DNA from 2 places in the Serratia sp. NCCP-200 genome. Region 2 is predicted to be linked to the other one. Evidence: predicted binding sites of a transcription regulator. Region 2 holds the regulator's gene; the other holds the start of a gene.
What was found. The regulator LexA, encoded in region 2, represses DNA repair genes until DNA is damaged. The targets are predictions, from matches to a motif close to TNCTGTATGTACATACAGNA.

Region 1 (9,379 bases), on a different contig from region 2:
GCACCGTAACGATCGTCAAGCGCTACGCAGCGGGGCTCAAACCCAGGCAGCGTACGGTTGATTAGCACCATGCCTGGGATCTGACGCATCCAGACGGTCAGCTCATCGTCGGTCAGCTTCTTGGCATGCACCACCAGGGCCGCACAGCGATGGCGCACCAGTTGCTCAATGGCCTGGCGCTCTTTTTCGGCATTGTGGTAACCGTTACCAATCAGCAGAAAATTATGCGTGGCGTAGGCCACCTGCTCAACGGCTTTTACCATAGCGCCAAAGAAGGGATCGGAAACGTCAGAGACAATCAGGCCCAGGGTTTCGGTGGATTGCTGTGCCAGCGCACGGGCATTGGCGTTGGGGTGATACTGCAATCCCTCCATGGCGGCCAGCACGGCGGTTCGTGAACTTTCGCTGGCTTTTGGGGAGTTATTTATTACGCGGGATACCGTGGCGACGGAAACACCCGCCAGCCTGGCAACATCCTTAATCGTGGCCATATCTGCAACACTTCCTGGGTAATCGCTTACATTCCTCAGTTTTGCGGAAAAAATCGCGCGCCGCAAGGGCTGGTATCGTTAACTTGTGGTGAGCGTTGCATTTATGGCTTTTAAATTCACCTTTTCACCCCAAGAGGATCCAGGGTTAACGGGCGCAACGTGCGGTGCCCCAACGATCCGGGTTGGTTGAGGTTTTTCAATAGTTTCAAAACCATGTCTATCAAAGGAAAAACTACATCGCTGGTTACACTTTGCGCCGGACTGTTGCGATTGGCCGCTGGCGAGAGTTTAGCGTGGCGGGGTAAATTGACTGTCCCAGAGGTATTGATTGGTGAGCAATCGGCATACTCTGTATGTTGAAGCCATTTTCAATTGCACCAACCTACGCGGATGCGTAGGTTTTTTTTTGCCTGCCGTATAGTATTCTTCCCTCAGACCATTGTTAAGGCCATCAACCCCGAGGGAGAGTGGGATGATATATACCGTGTTACGTGCACTGTTTCGCCTGTTGTTTCGTGTTCGTGTCGAAGGCGACGCCAGGCATTTTGATCAGCAGAAACTGCTGATCACCCCGAATCACGTTTCTTTCATGGATGGCGCGCTGCTGGCGTTGTTCTTACCGATCAAACCGGTGTTTGCCGTTTACTCCAGCATTTCCGAACGTTGGTTTATGCGCTGGTTGAAGCCTTATATCGATTTTGTGCCACTGGATCCCACCAAACCGATGGCCATCAAGCATCTGGTGCGCATGGTTGAACAGGGCAGGCCGATCGTGGTATTCCCGGAAGGGCGCATTACGGTGACCGGTTCATTGATGAAGGTCTACGACGGGGCAGCCTTTATCGCCGCCAAATCTGGCGCCACCATCGTGCCGGTACGTATCGATGGCCCGGAGTTCAGCGTGTTTGGCCGTATGGCCGGGGTGTATAAACTCCGCGCCTTCCCACAGACCACCATCAGCATTCTGCCGCCAACCACTTTACCGATGCCAGACGCGCCAAAAGCCAGTCAACGCCGGCAGTTGGCCGGCGACAGGCTGCATCAGATCATGATGCAGGCGCGCATGGATACCCTCAAACCGCAAACCCTGTTCGGCGCGCTGTTGGCCGCACAGCATCGTTATGGCCGCTTCAAGCCCTGCATCGAAGACATAGGTTTCAAGGAAGACAGCTATCATACGCTGCTTAAAAAATCGCTGGGCGTCAGCCGCATCCTGGAGCGCTTTACCGCGCCGAAAGAGCATGTTGGCCTGCTGTTGCCCAATGCCACTATTACCGCTGCCGCTATATTTGGCGCTTCATTGCGGGGCCGTATTCCGGCGATGCTCAATTACACCGCCGGTGTGAACGGGCTGAAAAGCGCGATGACCGCGGCCACCATTAAAACCATCGTCACCTCGCGCCAGTTCCTGGAAAAGGGCAAGTTGACTCACCTGCCAGAGCAGGTGCCGGAAGCCAACTGGGTCTATCTGGAAGATTTGAAAGATACCGTCACCCGCGACGACAAGCTGTGGATCCTGCGTCACCTGTTCCAGCCACAAAAGGCCATGGTGCCGCAGCAGCCAGAAGATGCGGCGCTGATCCTGTTTACCTCCGGCTCGGAAGGCCATCCGAAGGGCGTGGTGCATTCCCATGCCAGCCTGCTGGCCAACGTGGAGCAGATCCGAACCATTGCGGATTTCACCCCGCGCGATCGCTTTATGTCCTCGCTGCCGCTGTTCCACTCTTTCGGCCTGACGGTTGGGTTGATCACCCCGTTGATGACCGGTAGCCGGGTATTCCTCTACCCAAGCCCACTGCATTATCGCGTGGTACCGGAGCTGGTCTATGACCGTAACTGCACCGTGCTGTTTGGGACAGCGACTTTCCTCAACAACTACGCCCGTTTCGCCCATCCTTACGATTTTGCCCGTTTGCGCTATGTGGTGGCCGGGGCCGAGAAGCTGGCCGAAAGCACCAAACAGATTTATCAGGACAAGTACGGCATCCGCATTTTAGAAGGCTACGGCGTCACTGAGTGTGCTCCGGTAGTGTCGATCAACGTGCCTCTGGCGGCCAAAGTTGGCACCGTAGGCCGCATTATGCCGCAGATGGAAGCACGTTTGATCAAGATGGCCGGGATCGATAACGGTGGCCGTCTGCAATTGAAAGGCCCGAACATCATGAAGGGCTACCTGCGGGTTGAACGCCCAGGCGAACTGGAAACTCCGGCAGCCGAGGACGAAAACGGCGTGTTGCAAGCTGGCTGGTATGATACCGGTGATATTGTCAGCTTCGACGAACAGGGCTATTGCACCATTCGTGGCCGCGTGAAGCGCTTTGCCAAACTGGCGGGGGAAATGATCTCGCTGGAGAGCGTGGAACAGTTGGCCGTGCGCCTGTCACCGGAAGGGCTGCATGCGGCCACGGTGAAAAGCGACAGCAGCAAAGGCGAAGCGCTGGTGTTGTTCACCAACGACGCCAGCATTACCCGTGATAGCTTGCTGCGGGTGGCTCGTGAGCAGGGCACCCCGGAGCTGGCGGTGCCGCGTGATATTCGCCTGGTGAAGGCGTTGCCGTTACTGGGCAGCGGCAAACCGGATTTCGTTACTTTGCGCCAAATGGCTGAACAGCCGGAGAAGGCATAATGAATGCAACTGATTCCCCACTGCTGTCACGTTCGATGATCGCGGTGATCTGTGCCCAGTTTCTCTCGGCCTTTGGCGATAACGCCTTGCTGTTTGCTACCCTGGCGCTGATCAAACAGCAAATGTACCCCGATTGGAGCCAACCGATACTGCAAATGGCCTTCGTGGCCACCTATATCATCCTGGCTCCGTTTGTCGGCCAAATCGCCGACAGCTTCTCCAAAGGCCGGGTGATGATGGTCGCTAACGGCTTGAAGCTGGCCGGTGCGCTGGTGATCTGCTTTGGGCTGAACCCGTTCCTGGGCTATACCCTGGTCGGCATCGGGGCGGCGGCTTATTCACCGGCGAAGTACGGCATCCTGGGGGAGATCACCAGCGGCGATAAGCTGGTGAAGGCCAATGGGCTGATGGAAGCTTCCACCATTGCCGCCATCCTGGTGGGCTCGGTAGCCGGTGGCCTGCTGGCAGACTGGCATATTGTAGCTGCACTGGCGGTGTGTGCCGTTGTTTACGGCGCGGCAGTCGTTGCCAACCTGTATATCCCGCGCTTGCCCGCTGCCCATAAGGTGGCCTCCTGGCACCCACGCGTCATGGGGAGCACTTTCTTCAACGCTTGCGTGGTGCTGTGGCGCGATGGGCAAACCCGTTTCTCACTGATTGGTACCAGCCTGTTCTGGGGCGCTGGGGTTACCCTGCGCTTCCTGCTGGTGCTGTGGGTGCCGGTGGCGCTGGGCATTAGCGATAACGCCACGCCAACCATGCTCAATGCGATGGTGGCAATAGGTATCGTGGTCGGGGCCGGGGCGGCAGCCCGCTTTGTGACGCTGGAAACGGTTAAGCGCTGTATGCCTGCCGGGATCCTGATCGGCATCGCCGTAGCCTTCTTTGCCGTGCAAACCAGCATGCTGAATGCTTATGGCGTGCTGCTGGTGATTGGTGTGCTGGGGGGGTTCTTTGTGGTGCCGCTGAATGCGCTGTTGCAAGAGCGGGGCAAACGCTCCGTTGGGGCGGGGAACGCTATTGCGGTACAGAACCTGGGTGAAAACACCGCCATGCTGCTGATGCTTGGCCTCTACTCTTTGGTGGTCAAATTAGGTGTGCCGGTGATCGGCGTCGGGATCGGTTTTGGCGTCGTGTTCGGCCTTGCCATCACCGTCCTGTGGATATCTCAATTCCGCTCGAAAGCCTAACCCCTCACCCCAACCCTCTCCCACAGGGAGAGGGAGCTGGAATGGTGTCGTAATTAGGTACCGTGATCACTCTGCTACCTCCGCAAAGGGGCAGGTACAGTGTCTTGTCAGATAGCGTGTTCAATAAAAGAGAGCTGATTCGGTGCGGTGGTCAGGTAGCTTACTCAATAAAAGAAAGCTGATTCAGTGCGGTGTTCAGGTAGATTTCTGTAACCGAAATCGAACTCGATCGGTCCCCTCTCCCTGTGGGAGAGGGTTAGGGTGAGGGGCATTTATGGTGCAGGAATGGTGAAGCGGCTGTGGATCTCTTCCAGAGCCTGCAACACTTCCTCATTCAACACCACGTCAAAACTGTCGATATTTATCTTCAACTGCTCCAGCGTGGTGGCACCCAGCAAGGTGCTGGCAACGAACGGCTGCTGGCGCACGAATGCCAGTGCCATCTGTGAAGGGTCCAGACCGTGCTTTTTCGCCAGCGCCACGTATTCGGCGATCGCCGCCTGGCTCTGGGCTGAAGAGTAGCGGGTAAAGCGGCTGAACAGGGTATTACGTGCCCCGGCTGGTTTGGCACCGTTGAGGTATTTACCCGACAGCGTACCGAAGGCCAGGCTGGAATAGGCTAACAGTTCGATACCCTCATGTTGGCTGATCTCCGCCAGACCAATCTCAAAGCTGCGGTTTAACAGGCTGTAGGGGTTCTGGATCGAGACGATACGCGGTAATTCGTGTTTTTCTGCCAGTTGCAGGTAGCGCATCACGCCCCAAGGGGTTTCGTTAGAGACGCCGATATAGCGAATTTTGCCGGCCCGGACCTGCTCAGTTAACGCTTCCAGGGTTTCCAACAGTGGGATGGTGGCTTTCTCATCGGTGTACTGATAATTGAGCTTGCCGAAACAGTTGGTGGTGCGCTGCGGCCAGTGTAGCTGGTACAGATCTAGATAATCGGTGTTTAACCGTTTCAGGCTGGCGTCCAGGGCGGCGCGGATATTTTTGCGATCCAACGCCTGCTGTGGGCGAATGCCCGCGTCATTTCCCCGGATCGGCCCGGAGACTTTGCTTGCCAGCACGATTTTATCGCGGTTGCCGCGTGCCTTGATCCAACTGCCAATGTACTGCTCTGTCAGCCCCTGTGTTTCTGGGCGCGGCGGCACTGGATACATCTCTGCGGTATCAATCAGGTTGATGCCAGCGGCTAATGCATAATCCAGCTGTGCGTGGGCATCGGCTTCGCTGTTTTGTTCGCCAAAGGTCATGGTGCCCAGTCCCAGCACGCTCACTTCTAAAGAACTGTGGGGAATACGGTGGTATTGCATTAACGGCCTTCCTTCAATGTTAGCGCTTACGGGCGTGATGCCCGGTAAAACAGAAGCCAGAGATCCAACGGCGTAACACGCCTTACTTGACTATAACCAAGCTAAGAAGATGGTGAAAGAGGAATATAACTGCCGGGGGTAGGGCTAAACCCCTGATTGATAATCCGTCAGGGGTCAGGAAGATGCGGGGCTGGGATTAACGCTCGATAACCTGCGAGACCCGATCGCCGTTAATCTGGCGCTGGTTGCCTTGCTCGTCCTGATAGCTGATCAGGCCGGTATCCTTATCGATTTTAGGCTTACCCTGCGTGAGGATCATATTGCCATCTTTAGTGGCCATCACATAGTTGCTGGAACAGCCTGCTAATCCGGCGACCATCATCAGGGCGGAAATAGCCATTACCCACTTTTTCATGCCGAACACCTTATATACCTAGAATAATTGTCTTAATAGAGTAGCAAACTCTGCCAAAGATGGCTCTCGGACGTATCCCATCTGTGTAAGGAGAAATGACGGTGAAATCAAGGGGCGCAGGGCTAATCAAAGCGTAAAGTGCCTGGCCAGCAGCGCCCGGGTGAAGTTTTTCTTCAGATAGAAGCCGCGCGGTAAGGTGAGGATCGGTTGGCCCTGTTCGCCGGTGGCTTCGGTCAGTGCCTTGTTGTTGGCCGCTTTTGGCCGCAGCTGTAGCACTTCGCCATGGCGGGCAGTGATCCGCTCAACCTGGCCGAGAACGATAAGATCCATCAGTTCTTCCCAATCCCGGCGCAGCATCTCGGTTTCTTCCTGATTGGGCTGCCACAGCAGCGGGGAACCTACGCGGCGCTGTGCCAATGGGATTTGTCGTTCTCCTTCCACCGGGATCCACAGCACGCGTGCCAGTTTGTGGCGTACGTGGCTGCTTTCCCAAGTGACGCCGCTATTGCCTGTCAGCGGGGCTACGCAGACGAAAGTGGTTTCCAACGGGTTACCGGCGGCGTCGACCGGGATGGTTTTCAACTCAATGCCCAGCTCTGGGAAATCCTGTTCAGGCTTGCTGCCCGCCATGGCACCCAGATAGAACTCCAGCAGCATGCCGACCCAACCTTTATCCCGTTTGAGATCCTTGGGAATGCTGACCTGGGCACGAGCTGCCAGTTCACCAAGGTTAAAGCCAGCCAGCGCCTGGGCACGGGCTAATAATTGCTGCTCGTTTTCTGGCGGCAGCGGGGATAAACACGCCATAAATCAGACCTATGCATTATGGTTAAAAAATGTACCGAATTTACTCACAGCCTTAAAAGGGAAAAGCAGGCTGGGGAAAACAACAATAGTAGCATGATTTTGCATGACTTTTTGGCTACCCCATCGCGGTAGAAAAATTTCAATGTGGGGTTGTGCACCTGTAGCCACCGACAATAAACAGGATCTTACACCTATTTATCCACAGATTTCTGGGATAACCCAACTTTTTGCCGATCACTGGTTTGATTTACAGCCTTGACGCGGGGCATTTTTTACGAATTTGGCGGTTTTATAGGTCACTGGGTATAATAATCTGTGGATAAAATCCGCATTGGTGGATCTTTCGCCAGAGAAAGATCCAAAGCGTGCATAGATCACATTTTTACCCTGTTCATAACTGTGTTTAAGTCATTATTACATTGTATTTAAAGGAATAATAAAAAATTAAAAATACGGCGAATTTTAAGTTCAATCGAGTTTTCCCGGCTTATCCCTAGAGTTCTTCACACACCTATCCACAGAAAAAGTGAATAAAACCGCCCTCGAACCTCGTTACATGTTTATAACTTTGCCATTATCTGTGAGTTATCCCAATGTTATCCGAGCGACGGTGCTGCAAAGCAGTGGTTTACCGCCTGTGGCTTGTGTGAAACAATCAGGTTATCAATACGAATTTATGCTTATCGAGGTAGTCCGGTGATCGATGATGATGGCTACCGCCCGAATGTTGGTATCGTAATCTGTAATCGTCAGGGGCAGGTCCTATGGGCCCGCCGTTACGGTCAGCACTCCTGGCAGTTTCCCCAAGGGGGAATAAACCCTGGCGAAACGCCTGAGCAGGCGATGTACCGTGAGCTGTTCGAAGAAGTGGGGCTGAGTAAAAAGGATGTGCGTATCCTGGCCTCAACCCGCAACTGGTTGCGCTATAAATTGCCAAAACGTTTGGTGCGTTGGGACACAAAGCCGGTTTGTATCGGCCAAAAGCAGAAATGGTTTCTGCTGCAGTTAATGTGCAATGACGCGGATATCAACATGCAGCGCAGCAGTACGCCGGAGTTTGACGGCTGGCGCTGGGTGAGCTTCTGGTATCCGGTGCGCCAGGTGGTGTCGTTTAAACGCGACGTGTACCGCCGGGTTATGAAAGAGTTTGCCGCAACCGTCATGCCTATGCAGGAACTGGCAGCGCAGCGGCAGCCTCCTGCTTATCGCCGAAAGAGAGGTTAAGTCAAACCGACTATGCTCACGCGCTTGCGAGAAATTGTTGAGAAAGTGGCCGCGGCGGCCAGTCTGACAGATGCGCTGGATCTTTTGGTCAATGAAACCTGTCTGGCGATGGACACCGAAGTTTGCTCCATCTATCTGGCAGACAACGACCGCCGCTGTTATTACCTGATGGCGACGCGCGGGTTGAAAAAGCCCCGTGGGCGAACTATCGCCCTGGCCTTTGACGAAGGCATCGTCGGCCTGGTCGGGCGGCGGGCAGAGCCGATCAACCTGGCGGATGCCCAAAGCCATCCCAGCTTCAAATATATTCCGCAGGTCAAAGAGGATCGTTTCCGATCCTTCCTTGGCGTGCCGATCATTCATCGCCGCCAGTTGCTTGGCGTGTTGGTGGTGCAGCAACGTGAACTGCGCCAGTTTGACGAAAGCGAAGAATCCTTCATGGTTACCCTGGCTACCCAAATGGCCGGGATCCTCTCGTTATCACAGCTAAACGCCATTTTTGGCCAGTATCGCCAGACCCGCATTCGGGCGCTGGCTGCGGCTCCTGGCGTGGCAGTGGCGGAGGGGTGGTTAGATAGCAGCCAGCCTTCACTTGATCAGGTGTATAAAGCCTCCACGCTGGATACCGTCAGCGAGCGCGAACGCCTGACACAGGCGTTGGAAGAGGCTGGGGCAGAGTTCCGCCGCTTCAGTAAGCGTTTTAGCGCCAGCTCGCAAAAAGAGAGCGCGGCGATCTTCGATCTCTATTCCCACCTGCTCAACGATGCTCGCCTCAAACGTGAACTGTACGCGGAGATCGATGCCGGTTCGGTAGCCGAGTGGGCGGTAAAACAGGTGATTGAAGCCTTCGCTGCCCAGTTTGCTACCTTGCAAGATACCTATATGCGCGAGCGTGCCAGCGACCTGCGTGCGCTTGGCCAACGTCTGCTATTCCACCTCGACGATACCACCCAAGGGGCCAGCCAATGGCCAGCCCGATTTGTGCTGGTCGCCGATGAGCTGACGGCAACCCTGTTGGCCGAAGTGCCGCAGGATCGCCTGGCTGGCGTGGTAGTGCGGGACGGTGCTGCCAACTCCCATGCCGCGATCCTGGTGCGGGCTATGGGCGTGCCAACGGTGATGGGGGCGGACATCCAGCCTGCGCTGTTGGCCCAGCGAATGCTGATTGTTGATGGCTATCGCGGCGAGCTGCTGGTCGATCCGGAACCGGTGCTGGTGAAGGAATATCAACGTCTGATCAGCGAAGAGCAGGAGCTCAGCAAGCTGGCAGAAGACGACGTTGAACAGCCCGCAGAGCTGAAAAGCGGTGAGCG
Region 2 (9,379 bases):
TCTGGCACTGGCCTGGGTTTACCCGTTTATGAAGCGGGTGACCAATCTGCCTCAGGTGGTGCTGGGGGCAGCGTTTGGCTGGTCGATCCCGATGGCCTATGCCGCTGTCAGCGAGTCGCTGCCACTGAGCTGCTGGTTGCTGTTTCTGGCCAATATCTGCTGGACGGTGGCTTACGATACCCTGTATGCCATGGTCGATCGTGATGACGACTTGAAGATTGGGATCAAATCCACCGCGGTGCTGTTTGGCCGCCATGACAAGTTGATCGTCGGGTTGTTGCAGTTTGCTACGCTGTTGCTGATGTTGTGGGTGGGCTATCTGATGCAACTGGGGGGCGCGTTTTATTGGTCGCTGTTGCTGGCCGGGGCGTTGTTTATCCATCAGCAAAAGCAGGTGGCTGGCCGCGATCGCGATGCCTGCTTCCGTGCCTTTCTGAATAACAACTACGTTGGCTTGGTGCTGTTCATCGGTATTGCGCTTAGCTACGTGTGATTTGCCCAACGCAAAAAGTAAAAAGGCATCCATTATCGGATGCCTTTTTCGTGGTAACTGGCCTGCGAGTTACTCGTCTTCTTTTACGACTTCAGCCGCCAGCGCTGGGGTATTGGTTTCTTCCGGCATGCTGACGCTTTCGATGGTCAGCTTGATTTCCGGGGTGATAAGATCGCTCAACATGGTGTAAACCTCCATGGTGTGCTCGCGGATCGCATCGCCAATATCATTGATAAAGCCTTCTTCACGCAGCGTCGCCACCAGGGTGGAGAACACCGCCTTATCGAAGAATTCCGGCGCGTTGATGCCGTGCAGCACCGACAGACGCTGGGCCATAATGCGGCTCTCTTTCTCCAGGGCACCCCGGTTGATACTTGGGTTGGCGCTGAGGATCGACATGGTGATGGCATAGCGTTGCAGGGTTTCACGCACCCCGGCGGCCAACAGCTGCAACGGACGGATGCGTGCAGGGTTCAGCACCAGCTCATCGCCTTTGCTACAAATCAGCTGCTGACGTATCAGCTCTTCGATCAGCGGTTGCAGCACTTCGGCTAGCTGTTCTTTGTCGTAACGCAGGAACAGCTCGGCCTTCAGCATCGGATAGATCAGGCTGACCTGACGCAGCAGCTCAACGCGCGACACGCGGCGGTGATGCATCACGATAGAGGCGATTAATGAAGGCAGTACCAACATATGATGGATATTGTTGCGATAGTACGTCATCAGCACCGCCTGCTCGCGCGGCAGAATGATGATGTCACCGATGTTGTCCTTCTCCACTTCAAACTTGTTCATGTTTAAAGCGTGATCCAGCAACTGGTCTGGCGTTTGCGCTGGTACGGTGGCGTCCGGTGCATATGGCACGTTACGCATTAACTGTAAGTAGCATTCCAACTGCTCAAGCAACTGCTCACGGGTCAGCGAACGTTGGCGTGAGGCCAGCAGCGCGGTAGAACACAGGTTCATGGCGTTGGCGGCGGCAGCGTTGTTGATGCGCACCATGATCTGAGCCGCCAGATCGTTGACCGCAGGCGTCAGCCAGCTTGGGCGTTGTGCTTCGATCGGGTCGATAGATTCACGCCAATGCGGGACGTTGTGGTTCAGGTACGTAGTCAACGGCAGCGGTTCACCAAAGTTTACGTAGCCCTGGCCGAGGTTGCGTAGCTTGCGCAAGCCACGCACCATTTGCAGCAGGCTCTCTTTCTCTTTGGTCGCGCCACGCAGCTCTTTGGCGTAAGTCCCTACTTCCATCACGTGCTCGTAACCGATATAAATCGGCACCAGGGTGATCGGACGGGTACCGCCGCGCAGCATGGCCTGAATGGTCATCGACAGGGTGCCGGTTTTCGGTTCCAGCAGGCGGCCGGTACGGGAGCGCCCGCCTTCAACAAAGTATTCTACCGAGTAACCACGGGTGAACAGTTCACCGAGGTATTCGCGAAACACGGTTGAATAGAGTTTGTTGCCCTTGAAGGTGCGGCGGATAAAGAACGCGCCCAGGCGGCGGAAGATCGGCCCGGCAGGCCAGAAGTTCAGGTTAATACCCGCTGCGATATGCGGTGGCACCAGCCCTTGATGGTAGAGCACATAGGACAGCAGCAGATAGTCCATATGGCTACGGTGACACGGCACATAGACGATCTCGTGGCCATCCTGCGCCAGCTGACGCACACGCTCGGCGTTGGTGACGTTGATACCTTGATACAGCCGGTTCCAGGTCCAGCTCAACACGCGGTCGGACAGGCGCACCGTTTCATAGGAGAAATCGGCGGCAATCTCTTCCATCAGCGCAATTGCGTTCTGCTGGGCCTTTTCGTGGGAGATCTTTTTGCTGCGCGCTTCGTCTTCGATCGCTTTTTCAATCGCCTTGGAGGCCAGCAGCTTTTTGAACAGATCCTGACGGGCAGGCAGGCTTGGCCCAACGGCGGCCAGGCGCTGGCGTGCGAAGTGCATGCGTGCGACACGGGCCAGTTTTTGCGCGATGGTCTTATCGGTGCCGTGCTCGGTCGCCATCCGGCGTAGGGACACGGTGTTGGAGAAACGGACAAAGCTGTCGCGCCCCAGCCACAGTACGGCGAAGAACTTCTGTACGCCGTTCAGCAGGCGCAGGTGCGGCGTGCCGTGGCCTTCGCGCCCAGGGGAGCGGCCAAACATCACCGATACCGGCAACATCTGAATATCGAGATCCGGGTTGCTGCGGTGCAGATCCAGATAATCGTGGAACAGTTTTACCGATTCTTCTTTGGGCGTGTAATAACGGAACAGGCGTGGGCCATCGTGGATAAACACGTAGCTTGGCAGCACGGTACCATCGATTTCCAACGGGTTAAGGGGATCGGGCAGATCTTGCGCCAGACACTGGGTGCGCAAAGTGAGTAAATCCGCCTTGGAATTATAAGGTAAAACATACAAAATCGGTCGTGAGGGATCCAACCCTAACTCCGTGACCGGATCTGTTGGGATAACCTTACTTCTTACCAACATTTTTAGTGGTAAGTTCAATATCTTATAATAGATTTTACGCCAACCTGACATGACAACGTGAAGCCTCTTGTTAGCAATTCGCCGCAAGCATACCAGAAACCGGGTAGCAGATCTGTGGCGTTGGGAAATCCACGGCCGTTCACGGCAATGGAAGTGCATAGTTGAATTATACCTGATGGATATCAAATTGGCCGCTCTAGCGCACTCATACGCTCGCGGCATTGGTACGACATAGCTAGGTGATTAAGGTATTCCAACCTTGCTGTATACTGCGCTGCGATAAAAATGTGATTGGGCTGGCAAATCTGTCTGGAACGTTGCGGCTGCAACACGACGGGTACATGATCCATCTTGGAGAAAGGCGTTCTTAACTATGGCAAATCAAGCAACTGGCCTGACGCGTATCATTAAAGCGGCAGGCTATTCCTATAAAGGTTTAAGCGCTGCCTGGCAGAACGAAGCCGCATTCCGCCAAGAGCTGGTGGCGACGGTGGTGGCTATCATCGTGGCGGTTTGGCTGGATGTAGGGGCGATAGCGCGCATCTTGTTGATCGGCTCGGTGCTGCTGGTGATGATTGTCGAAATCCTCAACAGCGCGATTGAGGCCGTTGTCGATCGCGTAGGTTCGGAATATCACGAGCTTTCCGGGCGGGCCAAAGATATGGGTTCGGCGGCAGTATCGCTGGCAATCATTCTGGCGCTGTTCGTTTGGGCTTCGGTACTTTGGCAGCATTTGGCGTGAAAACCAGCGGGTATCGTTGCGATCACGCTCGCTACTTGCTGATTTTTATTTATTCTTCGGTTCCCAATCCAGACTTAGCTGTATATACTCACAGCAAGACTGTATAAACAAACAGGGGGCGGAATGAAAGCACTAACTACCAGACAGCAAGAGGTCTACGACCTGATTCGCGATCATATTTCGCAAACGGGCATGCCACCGACGCGTGCCGAGATCGCAATGCGCCTGGGGTTCCGCTCACCAAATGCTGCAGAAGAGCACTTGAAAGCACTGGCTCGCAAAGGCGTTATCGAGATCATCTCCGGTGCATCACGCGGTATCCGTTTGCTGATGGAAGATGAAGAGGGGTTACCTCTGGTGGGCCGTGTGGCTGCCGGTGAACCTCTGTTGGCTCAGCAGCACATTGAAGGGCACTATAAGGTGGACCCTTCACTGTTCAAGCCTAATGCCGATTTCCTGCTGCGCGTTAGCGGCATGTCGATGCGCGACATCGGCATCCTGGATGGCGATCTGCTGGCAGTGCATAAGACTCAAGACGTACGCAACGGCCAGGTCGTCGTCGCCCGCATTGAAGACGAGGTCACGGTCAAACGCCTGAAGAAACACGGTAACGTCGTCGAACTGCTGCCAGAAAACAGCGAATTCCAACCGATCGTGGTCGATCTGCGCCAGCAGAACTTCACCATTGAAGGCCTGGCGGTGGGTGTAATCCGCAACGGCGACTGGATCTAACCGTTTTACCTCGTATTACAGCCCTTTAAAACGGCAAACCTCGCCCCAACTCTGGGGCGATGTCATTTCTAAGCTACGCTAAAATCCATGCTTGTACGGGAACATATCGCCATGCGCCTGCTTTCTGCCTTCACCAGTGACACCGACAAAGCTCTGTGGCGTCTGGCGTTGCCGATGATCTTCTCCAATATTACCGTCCCCTTGCTTGGCCTGGTGGATACCGCCGTTATCGGCCATCTCGATAGCCCTAGCTACCTTGGCGGGGTCGCGGTGGGGTCAATGGCCACCAGCTTCCTATTTATGTTGTTGCTGTTCCTGCGTATGAGTACCACCGGGCTGACGGCGCAGGCGCTGGGGGCGCAAGATCCCTACCGGCTGGCTCGCGCCTTTATGCAGCCGTTATTGTTGGCGCTGGTGGCCGGGCTGGCGATTGTGCTGTTGCGAGCCCCGTTGATCACCTTGGCGCTGAACATTGTGGGGGGCGATCGGGAAGTCTTGGTACAGGCCAGGCTATTTTTGGAGATCCGCTGGCTGAGCGCCCCTGCGGCGTTGGCCAATATGGTGCTGCTCGGTTGGTTGCTGGGAGTTCAATACGTGAGGGCGCCGGTGATCCTGTTGATTGTCGGTAACCTGCTGAACATCGTGCTGGATATCTGGCTGGTGATGGGGCTGGGTTGGAACGTGCAGGGGGCCGCGGCTGCCACGGTGATTGCGGAGTACGCCACGCTGTTGCTGGGTTTGTGGTTGGCATGGCGGGTACTACGCATGCGGGGGATTTCGCTGGCGATGCTGCGTACCGCCTGGCGTGGGGATCTGCGCCGCCTGCTGGCACTTAACCGCGACATCATGCTGCGCTCGTTATTACTGCAACTGTGTTTTGCCTCGTTGACCATTCTGGGAGCCCGCATGGGCGGAGAGGTGGTGGCGGTGAATGCGGTGCTGATGAATCTGCTGACCTTTACCGCCTACGCTCTGGATGGTTTTGCCTATGCGGTGGAAGCCCATTCCGGCCACGCCTATGGTGCGCGGGACGGGCGGCAACTGCATAAAGTATGGCGTGCCGCCTGTCGGCAGGCTTGCCTGGTTGCCTGTGGTTTTGCCGTTATTTATCTGTTCGCCGGGCAGCAGATTGTGGCAGGCTTAACCTCGCTGCCGGAGTTGCGTGCGCTGGCAAATCATTATCTGCCCTGGCAGGTGGTGCTGCCTCTGGTGGGGGTTTGGTGCTATCTGCTGGATGGCATGTTTATCGGCGCCACCCGTGGCGCAGAAATGCGTAACAGCATGGCGGTAGCCGCAGTGGGCTACGGGCTGACGTTGTTCACCCTGCCGGTGTTGGGCAACCACGGTTTATGGCTGGCTCTGGCGGTATTCCTGGCACTGCGCGGGGCTGCTTTGGGCTGGGTTTGGCATCGTCATAGCGTGCAAGGCACCTGGTTTTCATCCCCCAATTAGCGATGGATAGGCCAGACTAGTTGATGATATGGGATGGATATTCACATTTTATTACATGTGATGGAGGCTGTTTTGCTTCGCTTGCTTACTGTTTTAATGGCGTTTTTTGCTATTGAGACTTTTCCTAACCCTATTTCATGCTGCTTTTCGGGCGCTTTTCGTGATGGGTGACTATAGTTAATCACGTGGCTGGCGAATTAAGCCCGCGCTTAATTGGCAACGGACGCATTAGATAACCTTAAATTTGACTCAGTTAAGTCCAGCCAGATTTATCTAAAACTGACAACCAAGAGTAACGGAGAGATTATGAACAAAGATCAAGCCGACGGTAACTGGAAGCAGTTTAAAGGTAAAGTGAAGGAAAAATGGGGCAAGCTGACCGATGACGATATCACCGTGATCGAAGGGAAACGCGAACAGCTGGTCGGTAAAATCCAGGAACGCTATGGCTACCAGAAAGAGGCAGCCGAAAAAGAAGTCAAAGCCTGGGAAGAACACAGCAAGTATCGTTGGTAGCGCGATGAGCAGCTGAGTATTGCGGCGCTACGACACCATCCGGCCTGGCAGATTTCCCCCCTGCCACGGCCACGGGAACAAGGATGTACCCGCTCCTTCCTGCAATCCAATCCGCTTATTTTTTCTTTACCACAATGCTGTGGTCATGATCGCAATCGTGTTGGTTTTCACAATTTTCTACCACCACACAGGCAGAACACAGACCGTGGGCTTCCACTACGCTATGGCGCAGCACAAACCCTGATTCTTGAGCCAGTTTCTGCAAGGTTTCTTCCACCCCTTCGGTAGTGCGCTCCGTGACCTGTCCGCAGCGATCGCAGATAAACAGGGCGGAGGTATGCATCGGCTGTTCGAAGTGGTGGCACAGCACATAGCTGTTTGCCGATTCGACGCGGTGGATAAACCCCTGTTCCAGCAAGAAATCCAGTGCACGATAGACCGTAGGTGGTTTGGCCTGCGGCTCTGCCACACGCAGTAAATCCAGCAAATCGTAAGCGCTGATGGCGCCGGGTTGCTCAGCCATCAGGCGTAACACTTCCAGCCGTTGCGGGGTCAGTCGCACGTTGCGTTGCTGACAGAGTTGTTCAGCCTGCGCGAGCAGCTTTTCCTGGTTGGTTGAGTTCATGGCAATTATCCGGCTAGGCAAAGAAGCCGATTTTATCATGTTTCAACGCAATCGCCGAGGGTTGCCCCGCTTTCCCTGGATAACACGGCAAATCGGGCGATTTTCTACGGCTATTCTGGTCAGAGTGGGATGCAGATCACTATTTTTCGTTTTTGGGTATGCCTGGATTATTTTATTGATAATTAAAGTATTGCGATAGGCATTAAGCTTTGGATTGAAGGGAGAGGGCGAGGAAATAATTTACCGTATGGATGGCTAAGCGCTATTCGAATACGGGCCTGGATGAGACCCGTAAGAACTACTGGTGTAGACTTATTTGAGAGCTATTTATTTCAAACCCATGGAGGCTTTCATCTTACCCATCATCTCAATGCCTTGCTTACAAGCGGGATCTTGCTGTTCCGCTGGCATGGCAGCCATCTGCTCTTTGGCTTGATCCATTTGAACTTTTAAAGCATCCATCTGAGCTTTTGCAGCTTCATTTTTAGAGGCTTCAACGATCATGTCATCCACTTCGCCAACGTATTTTTTACAAGTTTCGGTCAACTCACCTGCAAAAGCAGAGGATGACATTGCTAACATGCTGAAAATAAGTACAAACTTTTTCATAAAGCATCCTGCTATTAAATTCCATCCCAGTGATGGCGAGCGGATTATCTTTAAAAGCAGGCCACAAAACAAGCAACTGAAAAAAATTAGGATTTTATTTAAATTTATGACTTTTTAGGGGGTGATTACGACTAAAATCGAGCGTTTAGCATTACGTTTATCTTTCGTTTGCATTAATAGACCCGTCAGGCTTTGGTTGTTTCTGTATGTTATAGTAAGCCATGCCTCTCCCTCCTCAACGATCTGGCCTTCGCATAGGCAGCAGGGGATAGAGAACGAGAAAATACACAGAACGAGCGAACATGAACCAGGACCACGAAAAAGCCACCCCTGCCAAATCAGTGCATCAGCCAAGCGAGGCCAGTAAATACGCCGCCAATCGTTTCTCCATTGCCCCTATGCTGGACTGGACCGATCGCCATTGCCGTTACTTCCATCGCCTGCTGAGCAAGGAAACGCTGCTGTACACCGAAATGGTGACCACCGGCGCGATCATCCACGGTAAAGGTGACTACCTGGCATACAGTGAGGAAGAGCACCCCGTGGCTTTACAGCTAGGGGGCAGCGATCCTGCAGCACTGGCGCACTGTGCCAAACTGGCGGAACAGCGTGGCTATGACGAGATCAACCTTAATGTCGGTTGCCCGTCAGATCGGGTACAGAACGGTATGTTTGGTGCTTGTCTGATGGGGCAGGCGAGCTTGGTGGCAGACTGTATCAAGGCGATGCGCGACGTGGTGTCGATCCCGGTGACGGTAAAAACCCGTATTGGTATCGATGACCAGGACAGCTATGAGTTCCTGTGCGATTTTATCTCTACCGTTGCTGGGCGTGGGGAATGCGATATGTTCACCATTCATGCCCGTAAAGCCTGGCTTTCCGGCCTGAGTCCGAAAGAAAACCGTGAAGTCCCTCCGCTGGACTATCCGCGTGTTTATCAGTTGAAACGTGACTTCCCAGCGCTGACCATTGCGATCAACGGTGGCGTGAAAACGCTGGAAGAAGCCCAGCAGCATCTGCAACATCTGGACGGTGTGATGATGGGGCGCGAGGCGTACCAGAATCCAGGCATTCTAGCGCGGGTAGACAGCGAGATTTTCGGCCGCCAGAGCGAGGTGATGGACAGCGTGGCGATTATCGAATCGCTGTATCCGTATATCGAGCGCGAGCTAGCGAACGGCACCTATCTGGGCCACATCACTCGCCATATTCTCGGTTTGTTCCAGGGGATCCCTGGTGCGCGGCAGTGGCGCCGTCATCTGAGTGAAAATGCCCATAAACCAGGAGCTGATGTGCGCACCGTCGAACAGGCTTTGGCATTGGTGCGCTCACCGCGCACTGAAATGGCATAATCGGCAAAGAACTTGACTAAAAGTTGGTTTTTTTGACTAATGGCGTCACCCGGTGTGGCGCCATTTTTTCATTATTTCAATAACTTATCATTAACTTCAAGTTGGCACGTTTCTTGTAAAGAACAAGACAGACCTATTGTTTTGCCAAGGAGCAACCTATGTTAGAACTGTTCTTTCTGATCGGCTTTGTCGCCATGCTGCTGGTAACCGGTATTTCACTGTTGGGCGTGATGGCTGCGTTATTTGTGGCCGCGGCTTTTATGCTACTGGGCGGGCTGTTTGCCATGGTGTTTAAACTGCTGCCGTGGCTGATCCTGGCGGTGGTTGGCGTGTGGATATACCGCTCTATGCAGAAACCACAGATACGGCGCTAT

Region 1: a site for LexA is predicted at 6,875-6,894, ahead of mutH (DNA mismatch repair endonuclease MutH). Genes of this name have one in related genera too.

What each region holds. Positions count from the first base shown of each region.
Region 1 covers NZ_BAAKUJ010000002.1:94,769-104,147, reverse strand. The annotation lists gene galR (HTH-type transcriptional regulator GalR) at 1-491, opposite strand, end outside; gene aas (bifunctional acyl-ACP--phospholipid O-acyltransferase/long-chain-fatty-acid--ACP ligase) at 964-3,117, shown strand; gene lplT (lysophospholipid transporter LplT) at 3,117-4,307, shown strand; gene AC6HVW_RS05725 (NADP(H)-dependent aldo-keto reductase) at 4,580-5,620, opposite strand; gene AC6HVW_RS05720 (YgdI/YgdR family lipoprotein) at 5,817-6,035, opposite strand; gene mutH (DNA mismatch repair endonuclease MutH) at 6,162-6,842, opposite strand; gene rppH (RNA pyrophosphohydrolase) at 7,539-8,066, shown strand; gene ptsP (phosphoenolpyruvate--protein phosphotransferase) at 8,079-9,379, shown strand, end outside.
Region 2 covers NZ_BAAKUJ010000004.1:430,748-440,126, reverse strand. The annotation lists gene ubiA (4-hydroxybenzoate octaprenyltransferase) at 1-493, shown strand, start outside; gene plsB (glycerol-3-phosphate 1-O-acyltransferase PlsB) at 563-3,028, opposite strand; gene AC6HVW_RS16460 (diacylglycerol kinase) at 3,351-3,719, shown strand; gene lexA (transcriptional repressor LexA) at 3,843-4,451, shown strand; gene dinF (MATE family efflux transporter DinF) at 4,563-5,903, shown strand; gene AC6HVW_RS16445 (CsbD family protein) at 6,210-6,419, shown strand; gene zur (zinc uptake transcriptional repressor Zur) at 6,535-7,044, opposite strand; gene AC6HVW_RS16435 (DUF5339 domain-containing protein) at 7,372-7,653, opposite strand; gene dusA (tRNA dihydrouridine(20/20a) synthase DusA) at 7,956-9,005, shown strand; gene pspG (envelope stress response protein PspG) at 9,164-9,379, shown strand, end outside.